DNA from 3 places in the Solibacillus sp. FSL K6-1126 genome. Region 1 is predicted to be linked to each of the others. Evidence: riboswitches for the same ligand, from Rfam matches in the RefSeq annotation. Region 1 holds a riboswitch; each other region holds the start of a gene.
The links. A riboswitch is a leader RNA that binds a small molecule or an ion and turns the genes downstream of it on or off. The one in region 1 is predicted to bind S-adenosylmethionine.

Region 1 (4,293 bases):
AATGCTTCAATTGATTGCCCGGCAAGCGTTGTTCCCATTGGCTCAATTGTTCCTGAAATCATGACAGGCAGCTCTTTGCCAAGTTCCTCAAATGCACGGTGAATGGCAATCGTTCCTGCTTTAACATTAAGCATATCCTGGGAAGTTTCCATTAAGAGCAAATCCGCTCCCGCTTCAATTAGTGCTTTTGCCTGGATATAAAAGTTTTCTTCCAGCTCTTCAAATGTTATACCGCCTGTTACCGACAATGTTTTAGTCGTTGGCCCGATTGCACCTGCGACAAAGCGCGGCCATTCTGGTGTCGAAAACTCTTTTGCAGCCTCTAGTGCAATTTCAACCGCCCGCTTATTAATTTCAACTGCCTTGTCACCTAAGTCATATTCATCCAACACGAGTGGTGTTCCACCAAACGTATTGGTACAAATAATATCAGCGCCTGCAGCTAAATAGGCACGATGAATTTTACTCAATACATCAGGTCTTGTCAGTACCAGGTTTTCATTACAACCGTCTAAGTCTTCTCCGCCAAAATCTTCATATGTTAGGTTTTCTGCCTGAAGCATCGTCCCCATGGCACCATCGATGATAAGTATTCTTTTTTGTAATTGCTCATGAATCGGGTGATTATACATTCGACTGAACTCCTTTACTTTCCACATCATATTGTTTTACATAGTCCATTAATTCCAGCGTCATATCATAGCGTAAAAACGGTGTAATTAAATAAATACCGTTAAAGTATTCACATGCTGTATCGAGCAGCTCTTTAGCAATCGCGATTCCTTCTGCTGTCGATGCTTCCTTGTCATCCCCACAGGCAGCCATGCGCGCAAGTACTTCATCGGACAGTTTAATGCCCGGTACTTCATGATGTAAAAATTCCGCGCTGCGTGAAGATGTTAGTGGCATAATCCCGATATAAATCGGTGTTTCCAAATGCTTCGTCGCCTCATAGATTTCGATAATCTTTTCTTTCGTATAAACCGGCTGTGAAATAAAGTAATCTGCTCCATGCTCGATTTTCTTTTCTAAACGGGCTACAGCACGGTCCAGTACACGAACATTCGGATTAAAGGCAGCGGCTACCGAGAAATTTGCCTGTTTACGCAGCGATTTCCCAGTAAAAGAACCACCTTTATTTAACTGCTTAATTAGAGAAATCAGTTCCATTGATGAAACATCATATACGCTCGTCGCCCCCGGGAAATCCCCTACTTTTGTCGGGTCCCCTGTCACGACAAGAATATCATGAAGTTCCAGTGCATCAAGTCCCATTAAATGTGACTGAAGCCCAATTAAATTTCGGTCACGGCATGTCAAATGCGGCAATGAACGAATTCCTTGCTCTTTTAAAATCGCAGCCATCGCGATATTACTGATGCGCGGTGAAGCAAGTGAGTTATCAGCCATCATAATGACATCGGCTCCTGCTTTAGATAACTGTTTTGCCCCTTCTACAAATCCGTCAATTTCCAGATGACGTGGCGTATCCAGTTCCACTATAACTGAACGTTCACGTTTTGCTTTTTCGTGGAGCGGCTCCTGTTTACGTGGCTCCGGAATTCGGACAAATTGTGTATGGCCGGGTTTTTCTTCTTTTGTTTCAATTGGCTGCATATTCGCCAAACGTTTTTTTACGGCTGCAATATGCTTCGGTGTCGTCCCGCAGCATCCGCCAATTAAACGGACACCTTGGTTTACGAGTTCAACTGCTGCACGTGCGAAATAATCGGTTTCCGACTCATAAACTACTCGACCATCTTCAATGTCCAATAATGATGCATTCGGATAAGCTGATAAAAAAGCTTTATTCGGTAAATTAACCCCTTCAAATGCCTGAATTGTATGGAAAGGACCTAATCGGCAGTTACTCCCAACAATATCTGCACCTAACCTTTCCAAGTCTTGAAACGCTTCATTTAACGTCATTAAATTTTGAAGGACACCCGGTTCCTGCATCGTCACTTGAGCAATGATCGGCAAATCGGTCATCGAACGTAATAGATGGACACAATGCGATAATTCTTCAAAATCGTAATACGTTTCCAATAAAAATCCATCCGGTTCACCTGCTAGTAATACTTCCGCCTGTTCTTGGAACGCAGCTAAAATTTCATCTAATGTTGCATCACTTTTACGAATTCCCCGAATACCACCGATTGTTGCCAGAACATATTGCCCATCCAGGGAAGCTGCCCGCTTTGCGATCTTTAACGCTGCTTCATTAAACTCCTTCACACGACTTTCATAGCCATAACGTGCAAGCTTAATACGGTTAGCTCCATATGTATTGGTCTGAATAATATCTGCACCTGCCGCAATATATTCACTATGAATTTTCTCTATAATATCAGGACGGGCAATATTCATTTCTTCATGGCAATAATCCAACCCATATGAATAAAGAAGTGTCCCGATTGCTCCGTCGGCTGTTAAAACCCGTGTTTGTAATTCTTCAAGTAAACCCATTGCCTTCACTCCATCATTTACAGTATTTTCAGTATTTTAACGATACAAAAAAGCCTTCTTTCATTAAAGAAAAGAAGGCATAGTAGTTATCGACTTAATCCCTTCTCATCTTCTGGCATTCGCCACTGGATTTAGCACCTGACTTAATGTTGGTTGCTGAAGTTTCATCGGGCCAGTCCCTCGACTTCTCTTGATAAGAAATAATATGAATTTTTGAAATATTTAAATGAATCATAACGTTATCTAATACGTCCGTCAATACCCTTTAGCTGAATGAAGTATTTCTTTACATAATTCGACTAATAATGTGTTCAGCTGTTTTTTTGCCGTTTTGAATACAAGCACCGATTCCTACTCCGAAATAGGCACATCCCGCTAATAGAACATTCGGGTAATCCGTTGCCAGTTGCTGTATAACTTTTGATAAGGCTTCATTATGCGCCAAATCATAGCGCGGCATTTGGTCAATCCACTTTGTTACATTAATGACAGTTGGATCCGCTTCAACACCTAAGCTGAGACGAATGTCTTCCAATGCAACTTTTGTCAGTTCTTCATCTGACATGGCTGCCAACTCTTCATAGCGCGGATTAATATCTTTATAAAACAAGCGAACGAGTAAATTGCCTTCTGCTGACGTATGCTTCCATTTACGGCTCGTCCATGTCGATGCATTACAAACTAAATCACTATTATGCGAAACGATAAAGCCGGTACCATCAGCCGGTAATATATCGTCCGGTACATCAAAGCCAACATACATCGTTAAAGTAGATGCCGTCGTGAACTTTTTCAGCTGTTCCTCTAATGAATCATCCTGTATTACATGACGTACCGTCTCATTTGGAACGGCCAGTACAACAATATCTGCCAATATTATTTCATCTTCCAGCACGACTTCATATTGCTCACCTTTTTTTAGAATTTGCTTTGTTACTGTCTTTCTCATGAATTCAACTTCCGGCAGCTGTTCTTCTATACGATTGATTAATGCTGATAAACCCGGACGGAAAGAAATAAACTTCTTATTCGCAGCTTTTTCGAATTGCTCGCGATGTGCCTCGAAGCCTTTAATAATCGATCCGTAGTTGTTTTTATAATCCACTAAATACGGCAATGTAGATGCCAGGCTTAATTGATATAAATCGCCTGAATAAACTCCTGCCAATACTGGGGCAATTTGCTTTCGAACAATTTCTTCACCTAAAAAATATTCTAAAAACGTACCGATAGAGCTTTCTTTAGTAAATTTAGTATTCGGGATTTCTAAATCTTGAAGGGCCCTCTTCTTTCCTTCTTCTGAAATTAACGTACTCGACATGAGCGATTCTACACTCATCGGAATACCGAATGTCGAACCTGCCGGAATAGCATACAGCTCGCTATTCGTATGAATGTAGGAAATACCTGTTTCGTTATAGACAAGCTCTGATTCAAAATTAAGCTCCTTAACAAGCTCCAATACCCCTGAATGGCGTGCTACAATTGAATCAGCCCCTGTTTCCATAATAAAACCTTTATCGTATTCGGAATGAATTTTTCCGCCTAAATATGCGTTCTTTTCAATCAGTATTAACCGTGCTTCCACGTTTTGCTCATGCATTTTATTTTTCAGATAATGCATCGTACATAGCCCGGTAATTCCTCCACCTACAACTACTACTGTTTTCATATCCATTCTCTCCTATTTCGTTCGCTTCTCTTCTTATAGTATAAACTTTTTCATACGAAATATGGTCAGCTGGGTATTACAATTTTCAGAACCTCATAAGAAAAGCCACCCTCCCTCGACATATTCCCAGGTAGGATGGCCTCTATTTTACT
Region 2 (4,293 bases), 770 kb from region 1:
AAAGTTGGTCATTAGTAAATTATACTAATGGGCCGCCTTTTTGAACGATTGCTTCATCAACATTCTCGAATTTCGTGAAGTTATTTTTGAACAGATCAGCAAGTTCAGCAGCTTTTTTGTCATATGCAGCTTTATCTGCCCATGCATCACGAGGATTTAATACGCTAGATGGTACACCTTCAACGGCTACTGGAATGTTTAATCCAAATACTGCATCTTGAGTTGTCTCAACGTTATTTAATTTACCATCGATTGCAGCACGAACCATTGCACGTGTATAAGAAAGCTTCATACGGCTGCCTACACCATATTCGCCACCAGTCCAACCAGTGTTTACTAGGAAAACTTGTGAACCGTGCTCATCAATTTTCTTACCTAATTGCTCTGCATAAACTGTTGCAGCAAGCGGTAGGAATGGAGAACCGAAGCATGTAGAGAATACTGGTTCTGGCTCTGTTACACCACGTTCTGTGCCGGCAAGTTTTGATGTGAAACCACTTAGGAAGTGATACATTGCCTGCTCTTTTGTCAATTTAGAAATAGGAGGTAATACACCAAATGCATCGGCTGTTAAGAAGACGATTGTATTTGGATGACCTGCTACTGATGGTAACACAATATTGTCAATATAGTCGATAGGGTAAGCGACACGTGTATTTTCTGTTAATGAACCGTCAGCATAGTCGCATTCGCGTGTTTCAGGATCTACCGCAACGTTTTCCAGTACTGAACCAAAGCGAATTGCATTATAAATTTCCGGCTCATTTTCAGCAGATAGGTTGATTGTTTTTGCATAGCATCCACCTTCAATGTTGAATACGCCGTTATCAGACCAACCGTGCTCATCGTCACCGATTAATTTACGATCTTTATCAGCAGATAAAGTTGTTTTTCCCGTACCAGATAGACCGAAGAATAATGCAACATCGCCACCTTCACCAACGTTTGCAGAGCAATGCATTGGGAAGATACCTTGTTCAGGCAATAAGTAGTTCATAATACCGAAGATTGACTTCTTCATTTCACCTGCGTACTCAGTTCCGCCGATTAAGATGATTTTCTTTTCAATAGATGTTATAATGAATGTTTCCGATCCTGTACCGTCTACTTCAGGATCTGCTTTGAAGTTTGGCGCAGATACGATTGTAAACTCGGCAACATGTTTAGCCAATTCGTCTGCTGTTGGGCGGATGAACAATTGATGACAGAATAGATTATGCCAAGCATATTCATTAATTACTTTAATGGATAATTGAGACTCTTTGTCTGCACCTGCAAAACCGTTGAATACATATAACTCGTCACGTTCTTTTAAGTAATTTACAACTTTCACATAAAGTTTATCAAATACCTCTGCAGAAATCGGACGGTTAACTTTGCCCCAATCGATTTTATTGTTGCAAATTTCTTCTTTTACTATATATTTATCTTTTGGAGAACGGCCAGTGTATTTTCCTGTTTGGGCACGTAATGCACCTTCAACAGTCAGCACGGCTTCTCCGCGTGATGTAGCTTTTTCAACTAATTGTGGAACAGATAATTGAGTTTTGATGTTTTCCCCGTTTAAAAGTTCTTTCAGCTCGTTAGCAATTTCTACCGAATTCATCTATTAAATACCATCCTTTTTTATAGTATTCCCTTATAGAGGGGAGTTGATTCCTAATTCAAAAATAGTATAACACATTAAGTGAAATAATCTATACTAATTGCAAATTATTTTTTCCGGAATTTTAAACATTGCGAAATACGTCAAAATTTGTTGACAGCACTTGTTTTTTTGCGTAAGATGTTTAATTGAACGGATACTCTTATCCCGAGCTGGTGGAGGGGCAGGCCCTATGAAACCCGGCAACCTGCGTATATTTTATACGTGTTGGTGCCAACCTGATGCAAGGGCAAAAATTCCCTTGAACGATAAGAGTGAAAGGTAACGAAACGTAATATCCTTTCCTCACGTGTGATGAACACGGCTATGAGAGAAAGGATTTTTTTTATTTTGTTTTACAATTTCGTGCTGAGCGAAAATTATATAGTTACAGCCTTTCAGACCCTCGTGTTAAAGCAAATATAGCTTGACGTTAAAAGGTAGATACGCATTAGCGTAATTGCTTTATATAACGGACATGGGTAATGAGTACCGTATCAATAAAAAACAATTGCCAAAGTGATTTAGGAGGAAATGACATGACAAATCGTCGACTGTTTACATCAGAAAGTGTAACGGAAGGACATCCGGATAAAATTTGTGACCAAATTTCGGATGCCATTTTAGACGCTATTTTAGCTGCAGATCCAAATGCACGTGTAGCTTGTGAAACTACGGTAACAACAGGCTTAGTACTAGTATCTGGTGAGATTACAACTTCTACTTATGTAGATATGAAAGGAATTATCCGTGATACAGTGGCAGAAATCGGCTACACACGCGGTAAGTACGGCTTTGATGCGGAAAACCTTGCAGTACTAGTAGCTGTAGGAGAGCAATCACCTGACATTGCACAAGGTGTTGACCAAGCATTGGAAGCACGTGAAGGTTCAATGACGGATGATGAACTGGAAGCAATCGGTGCAGGCGACCAAGGATTAATGTTCGGCTATGCATGTAACGAAACACCGGAATTAATGCCGATGCCAATTTCTTTAGCTCATAAATTAGCACGTCGTTTAACAGAAGTACGTAAATCAGGAGAATTGGAATATTTACGTCCGGATGGTAAAACACAAGTAACAATCGAATATGATGAAAACAATGAACCTGTTCGTGTGGATACAATCGTTATTTCAACACAGCATGATGAAGAAGCAACATTAGAACAAATTCAAACAGATATTAAAGAGCACGTTATTAAACCGGTTGTTCCTGCTCAATTATTGGATGAAGCAACAAAATACTTCATCAACCCAACAGGTCGTTTCGTAATCGGCGGGCCTAAAGGAGATGCAGGTCTTACAGGTCGTAAAATTATTGTTGATACTTACGGCGGCTATGCGCGTCATGGTGGCGGAGCATTCTCCGGTAAGGATGCGACAAAAGTTGACCGCTCTGCAGCATATGCAGCACGTTATGTTGCTAAAAACATTGTAGCAGCTGGCCTAGCTGACCGTGCTGAAGTGCAACTGGCGTATGCAATCGGTGTTGCACAACCTGTATCAATCGCGGTTGATACATTCGGTACAGGAAAAGTAGAAGAATCAAAAATCGTGAACTGGGTACGTGAGCTATTTGATTTACGTCCTGCGGGCATTATTAAAATGCTTGATTTACGTCGTCCGATTTATAAGCAAACAGCAGCATACGGACATTTCGGTCGCACAGATTTAAATGTGCCATGGGAAAGTACGGATAAAGCGGCTGAATTGAAAGCTAAAGCAGGAATTTAATATAATAAAAAGGAGCATCCAGTTTAATGGATAGCTCCTTTTTTATGATCTTATATAAGATTTCTTTTTAACAAGGTATAGATTTATAAGATTCAAAGAGGGGAATGACTGTTAAATTATTTTTGAAGTGATTTATAGTATTGCCCTTTTGCCACATATTCTGAAATTATCCGATCCATATCTGCGCGATCTTCTGCTGTCACTTCACGTACGACTTTTGCTGGGCGACCCATCGCTAAACAATTGGGAGGAATCACTTTTCCCGGTGGTACAAGACTGCCGGCACCAATAAATGCACCCTCGCCTATAACAGCCCCGTCCAGTATGATGGAACCCATACCAACTAAAGCGCGTTTTTTAATTGTACAGCTATGTAATGTAACTTGATGACCTACTGTTACTTCGTCTTCAATAATGAGAGGGGCAGCGGGACTTTGGTGAAGGCAGCTCAAATCCTGGATACTGACACGGTCACCAATTATAGTTTTGTTTACATCGCCACGAATTACCGTGTTAAACCAAATTGAAGTTTCGGCACCGATTGTTACATCACCGGTAATTGTGGCATAGTCTGCAATGAATGCAGAAGGGTGAATCGTTGGTATTTTATCCTTATAAGGGTAAATCATGTGCATTTCCTCATTTCTTCTATAAAATTGTAGATAAATCTATAGATATCGTAACAAAACGTGAAGATTTTTCAATTAACATTTCTTTTAGAACGGAATGTATTATAATTATACAAATAAATAGTAATATAATGATGCCGATGTTAAAGAAGGTGCAATATCGTAATTTTTTGATAATCGGCAAACTCATTCCTGAATTAAAGGATCACGTGTTTATGTCATAAAAATATTTTATATGTAAGGAGTATTGGCCATGTGGAAATGGGAAACAGAGCAACAACCA
Region 3 (4,293 bases), 1.8 Mb from region 1:
AGGGCCTGTCGTACAATGGGCGCTCAAATGGAACGGAAAGCTGTTCCACCGCGCAGCAGGTGTCGAAAGTGTTGTTATATAAATAATGAGGAGAGCAAGCATTATGCGTTTGCTTTCTTTTTTTCGCTCGAATTGTTACAATTTTCAAAAAATACTTCCGTTCAATTGGAAAAGAGTGCATAGTAGAAAGTGGAGGTGTTTTTAAATGATACATATTGAAAATATCCATTTATATCGCAATGATAAAAAGATTTTAAATGATTTAAGCTGGCATGTACAAAAAGGACAGCATTGGGCGATTTTAGGGTTAAACGGATCCGGTAAAACAACCTTACTAAAAGTAATTAACGGCTATATTTGGCCAAATGAAGGAAAAGTCCAGGTGCTCGGTGAAATCTACGGCAAGACGTATATACCGAAGCTTCGAACGCGGATCGGCTGGGTGAGCAATGCGATGATCGATAACTTCAATTGGCAGGATAATGCGATTGAAATCGTGCTCAGCGGGAAGTTCGGTGCCCTTCGTCTATTTAACGATGTGACGGAAGAAGAAATTGATCATGCCGTTTCTATTATGAAACATTTTCACTGTGATCATTTAGCGAATAAATCATTTGAGCATTTGTCACAAGGTGAACGGCAGCGTGTTCAAATCGCCAGGGCCATTATGGCAGATCCAGAAATTTTAATACTGGATGAGCCGTGCGGGGGCCTGGACCTGATTGAACGGGAAAACTTGCTGCAAACGATTGAACAGATTGCAGAAGCGGAAAACGCCCCTACCCTCATTTATGTTACACACCATGTAGAAGAAATTCTCCCTTGTTTTAGCCATGTGCTTCTGATGAAAGACGGAAAAAATGTGGAAGCAAGTGCACGGGAAGTTGTTTTAACGGACGAATTATTAAGCGATTTCTTCGGGCGGGAAATCAGTTTGCAGATAGAACGCGAACGTGCCTGGGTTGCAATAAAATAAAATCGAACCAGCCGGAGTCCACCTCCTGCTGGTTCATTTCATTTACACAAATTAAATATGATATTCAATATTTTCATCGACGTAATGCCATTCATACGGTGTTTCTTGGTATACGTAATAGTTCAGCCAGTTGTAGAACAACAGATGCGAATGGGCACGCCAAACATTTTTCGGTCTTTGTAGCGGGTCGTTATTCGGGAAATAGTTGACCGGCATTTCCGTATTGTCCGGGTCCTTTTCTCTATCGCGGAAGTACTCATCGGATAGTGTCGTTGCATCATATTCCAGATGCCCGGTAATCATAATATGTTTATTGTTTTTCGATTGAACAATAAACACCCCTGCGTCATCCGAATAGCTTAGAAGACGCAAGTCAGGATGTGCCCGCACTTCATCAATCGAAACCGACGTATGACGTGAATGCGGTGCCACATACTCATCGCTGAAGCCCCGCACTAAATCTACTGTTAAATCCGTAATCACATGGGAATAGACACCGGAGCATTTTTTCGGCAATTCGAACTTTCCAATACCAAAATGATGGTACAGGGCAGCTTGGGCGCCCCAACATATATACATGATCGAAGTGACATGTTCATTTGCCCAATCCATAACATGCGTGATTTCATTCCAGTAGCCTACCTCTTCAAAATCCATTTTCTCTACTGGCGCACCGGTAATGATCAGTCCATCAAAACGACGGTGCTTTACTTGGTCGAATGTTCGGTAAAATGTATCTAAATGTGATTTGGAAACATTTTTTGATTCGTATGTAGCCGTGTTTAAAAATGTCACATCTACCTGTAACGGTGTATTCCCGAGTAAACGCAGCAATTGCAGCTCGGTTTTTTCTTTTTCAGGCATTAAATTAAACACTAAAATATTTAACGGTCGAATTTGTTGCGTTTTCGCACGGTCTTCCTCCATAACGAAAATCTTCTCTTTTCTAAGCAGCTCTCCCGCCGGTAAATGTTTCGGGATATTAATCGGCATTCCACTTTCCCCCTCATAAACTTTTTCAACAATCTTTTAATAATCTTGTGGTTTTCAGGCAATGCATTGTTTTACGTTTGAAACAAACTGTTTCAGAACAATATAAAAAGCCCCTCTCATTCCAGCAAAAACAGAAATGAGAGGGGCCTTTTTACCCGTTCTTATCTGCCAAGGTTGACACCTTGCTGGAAGTAGCACCTTTCTAGTTGAACTAGAGGTTGCTGAAGCATCATAAGGCCAAGTCCCTCCGCTTCTCTTGATAAGACTATTAAATTGTCATTAGTGTATCATGTACTTTATAATTTTGCAATAATTCTAAAAATATTATTTCACACTTACTAAAGCTGCTCTTTTTCTATATTGAATAACATTGTCTCCAGCTGTTCATCCCATACACATGTCAATGTATTGTATACCCGCACAAAATGTCTGTTTTCCTTTTGATCGAAAAGCAAAAAACATAGGACCGGTATATCATTAATCTGGATCGATTCCGTCGAAACAACACTTGTAATATAATGCGGTACTTCATCTTCCGCAACCGGTTGTTCGGATAGTTGCTGCTGAATGAATTCAATCAGCACCGCTTCTTCAATTGCTTCGATTTCTTCCGTTTCGATTGTCGGGAAAGGCTCCGGAAACTCCTCCAAATCCGCAAATTCCTCCAGATCACCATCCAGTGGCTGCTCATGGATCGGGCTGTATTGAATAAAATAACTTGTTTCTTCAAGCTCCTCTTCAAAAATGCCCGATTCCAGCTGTGCCTTACCCTTAGCGGTAAGTGCAAATTCCTGTTCCTTCACAATCATACCCAGTCGTAACATTTTATTCGTCAAATCATGAATAAATAACGGTTCCACTAACAAAATTTCGGCTAATAACTCAACATTTTTCAGCTTTGCCTTCTCAAAAGAAATGAGCATCATCTTCATTAAAATATCCATCGCATTGCGCATCACCGGATGATATTTTACTTCCAATGTGTGAATCGGAATGGCATATTGCATTTGCTTTTTTATTTCAATGGACGGGTTTTGGATGAGTTCTTTCTGCAGCTGTAAAACTGTAATTTGTAAATCCATTCAATCCCCCTGTTTCTACACAGCATAATAGCCGTCTTGCTCTTTTACTGTCGTTAATACATGGGCATACATATCCCGTGTTTTCGCGCTTTTAGGCCGCTTTGTGAACATTTCAGTACTGCCGATCATGATCAGCAGTTCCCTTGCGCGGGATAATGCAACATTAAGGCGGCGGTAATCTTTCGCAAACCCGATTTCTCCGCGCTCATTGTCATGGTTCCGCACCATGCTGACGATAATCACATCCATCTCCATCCCTTGGAATTTATCGACTGATCCTGTACGGATGTGTAAATGCGGTACACTGATTTCCTGTTCAATCAAACGGTTGATGCGTTTTACTTGCTCAGCGTAGAAAGAAATAACGCCAACCGATTTTAATGCGTCCTGCGGAATCAATCCTTGTGCTTTCGCTTGTTCTGTCGCTGCATTCAATTCAAGCAGCTGCTGTTTAATTTGATCCAGCTCAGCCAAATTGAATAGACTCGAACCTTCCTTCATACGCTCTTCAAAATACGGCTTTTTGTTCGGAATATCGAGCCATAGTAAATGGTGTTTCCGCGTAATTTTGGATGTTTCAAGGAAATGGTCACGTACAGCATCTGAATCCTCTAACCCGCATTGCAGCTGTTCGGATTCATTTTCGTAAAACGGTGTGATAGTTGACATAATATTTTTATGCATACGATATTGAAGTGCGAGCATTGTTTTGTTTTGTGACGGCAGATTGTTATAAAGACGCTCGAACAATGATTCTTCCAGTAACTTTTCAAGCTCCCGTTTTTCTTCAAATGTTGTACTTTCCTTCACAACTTGCTCCAATGTCTCTTCAAACGTCGCATCCCCGACAAGTGGCGGCAGCTGGTGATGATCCCCAACTAAAATGATTTTGGCACCTTTTAACATCGGCAGTAACAGTTCAGGTGGTGTTGCTTTCGAAACTTCGTCAATAATGACAACATCAAATGTCGGATAGTTGTCCATAAACTCTTTATTTGCTGAAGCAACACATGTTGTTCCGATGACATTGGCGTGTTTCACATACAGTTTGCGGATTTCCTCCAAGTCATGGGCATTGGCATTTTTCAATAAGCCGTGCCATTCGTTTTGAAGTTCCGCTGTTACCGGAAGCAAACTAATTTTCACTTCTAGAGTCGCAATCTGTTCAGTAAGCTGTTCGATCTTTTCGTTTACTTCGATGATCGCTAGTTCAGGGTTCTGCTTTGTCAGCTGCTCCAGTTC

Region 2: linked by a shared signal. The riboswitch ahead of metK (methionine adenosyltransferase) and the one ahead of MHH44_RS19330 (bifunctional homocysteine S-methyltransferase/methylenetetrahydrofolate reductase) in region 1 are both predicted to bind S-adenosylmethionine.
Region 3: linked by a shared signal. The riboswitch ahead of metA (homoserine O-acetyltransferase MetA) and the one ahead of MHH44_RS19330 (bifunctional homocysteine S-methyltransferase/methylenetetrahydrofolate reductase) in region 1 are both predicted to bind S-adenosylmethionine.

The regions. Positions count from the first base shown of each region.
Region 1 covers NZ_JBBOPD010000001.1:3,883,069-3,887,361, forward strand. Annotated here, with positions in the region: gene metH (methionine synthase) at 1-632, opposite strand, end outside; gene MHH44_RS19330 (bifunctional homocysteine S-methyltransferase/methylenetetrahydrofolate reductase) at 625-2,469, opposite strand; SAM riboswitch class I at 2,572-2,669, opposite strand; gene hemG (protoporphyrinogen oxidase) at 2,756-4,141, opposite strand; gene MHH44_RS19340 (chemotaxis protein) at 4,289-4,293, opposite strand, start outside.
Region 2 covers NZ_JBBOPD010000001.1:3,117,385-3,121,677, reverse strand. Annotated here, with positions in the region: gene pckA (phosphoenolpyruvate carboxykinase (ATP)) at 20-1,606, opposite strand; SAM riboswitch class I at 1,806-1,921, shown strand; gene metK (methionine adenosyltransferase) at 2,185-3,381, shown strand; gene MHH44_RS15410 (gamma carbonic anhydrase) at 3,498-4,010, opposite strand; gene MHH44_RS15405 (alpha/beta hydrolase) at 4,264-4,293, shown strand, end outside.
Region 3 covers NZ_JBBOPD010000001.1:2,053,701-2,057,993, reverse strand. Annotated here, with positions in the region: gene MHH44_RS10080 (YitT family protein) at 1-82, shown strand, start outside; gene MHH44_RS10075 (ABC transporter ATP-binding protein) at 206-976, shown strand; gene metA (homoserine O-acetyltransferase MetA) at 1,028-1,969, opposite strand; SAM riboswitch class I at 2,128-2,235, opposite strand; gene MHH44_RS10065 (nucleoside-diphosphate sugar epimerase) at 2,308-3,051, opposite strand; gene MHH44_RS10060 (AAA domain-containing protein) at 3,067-4,293, opposite strand, start outside.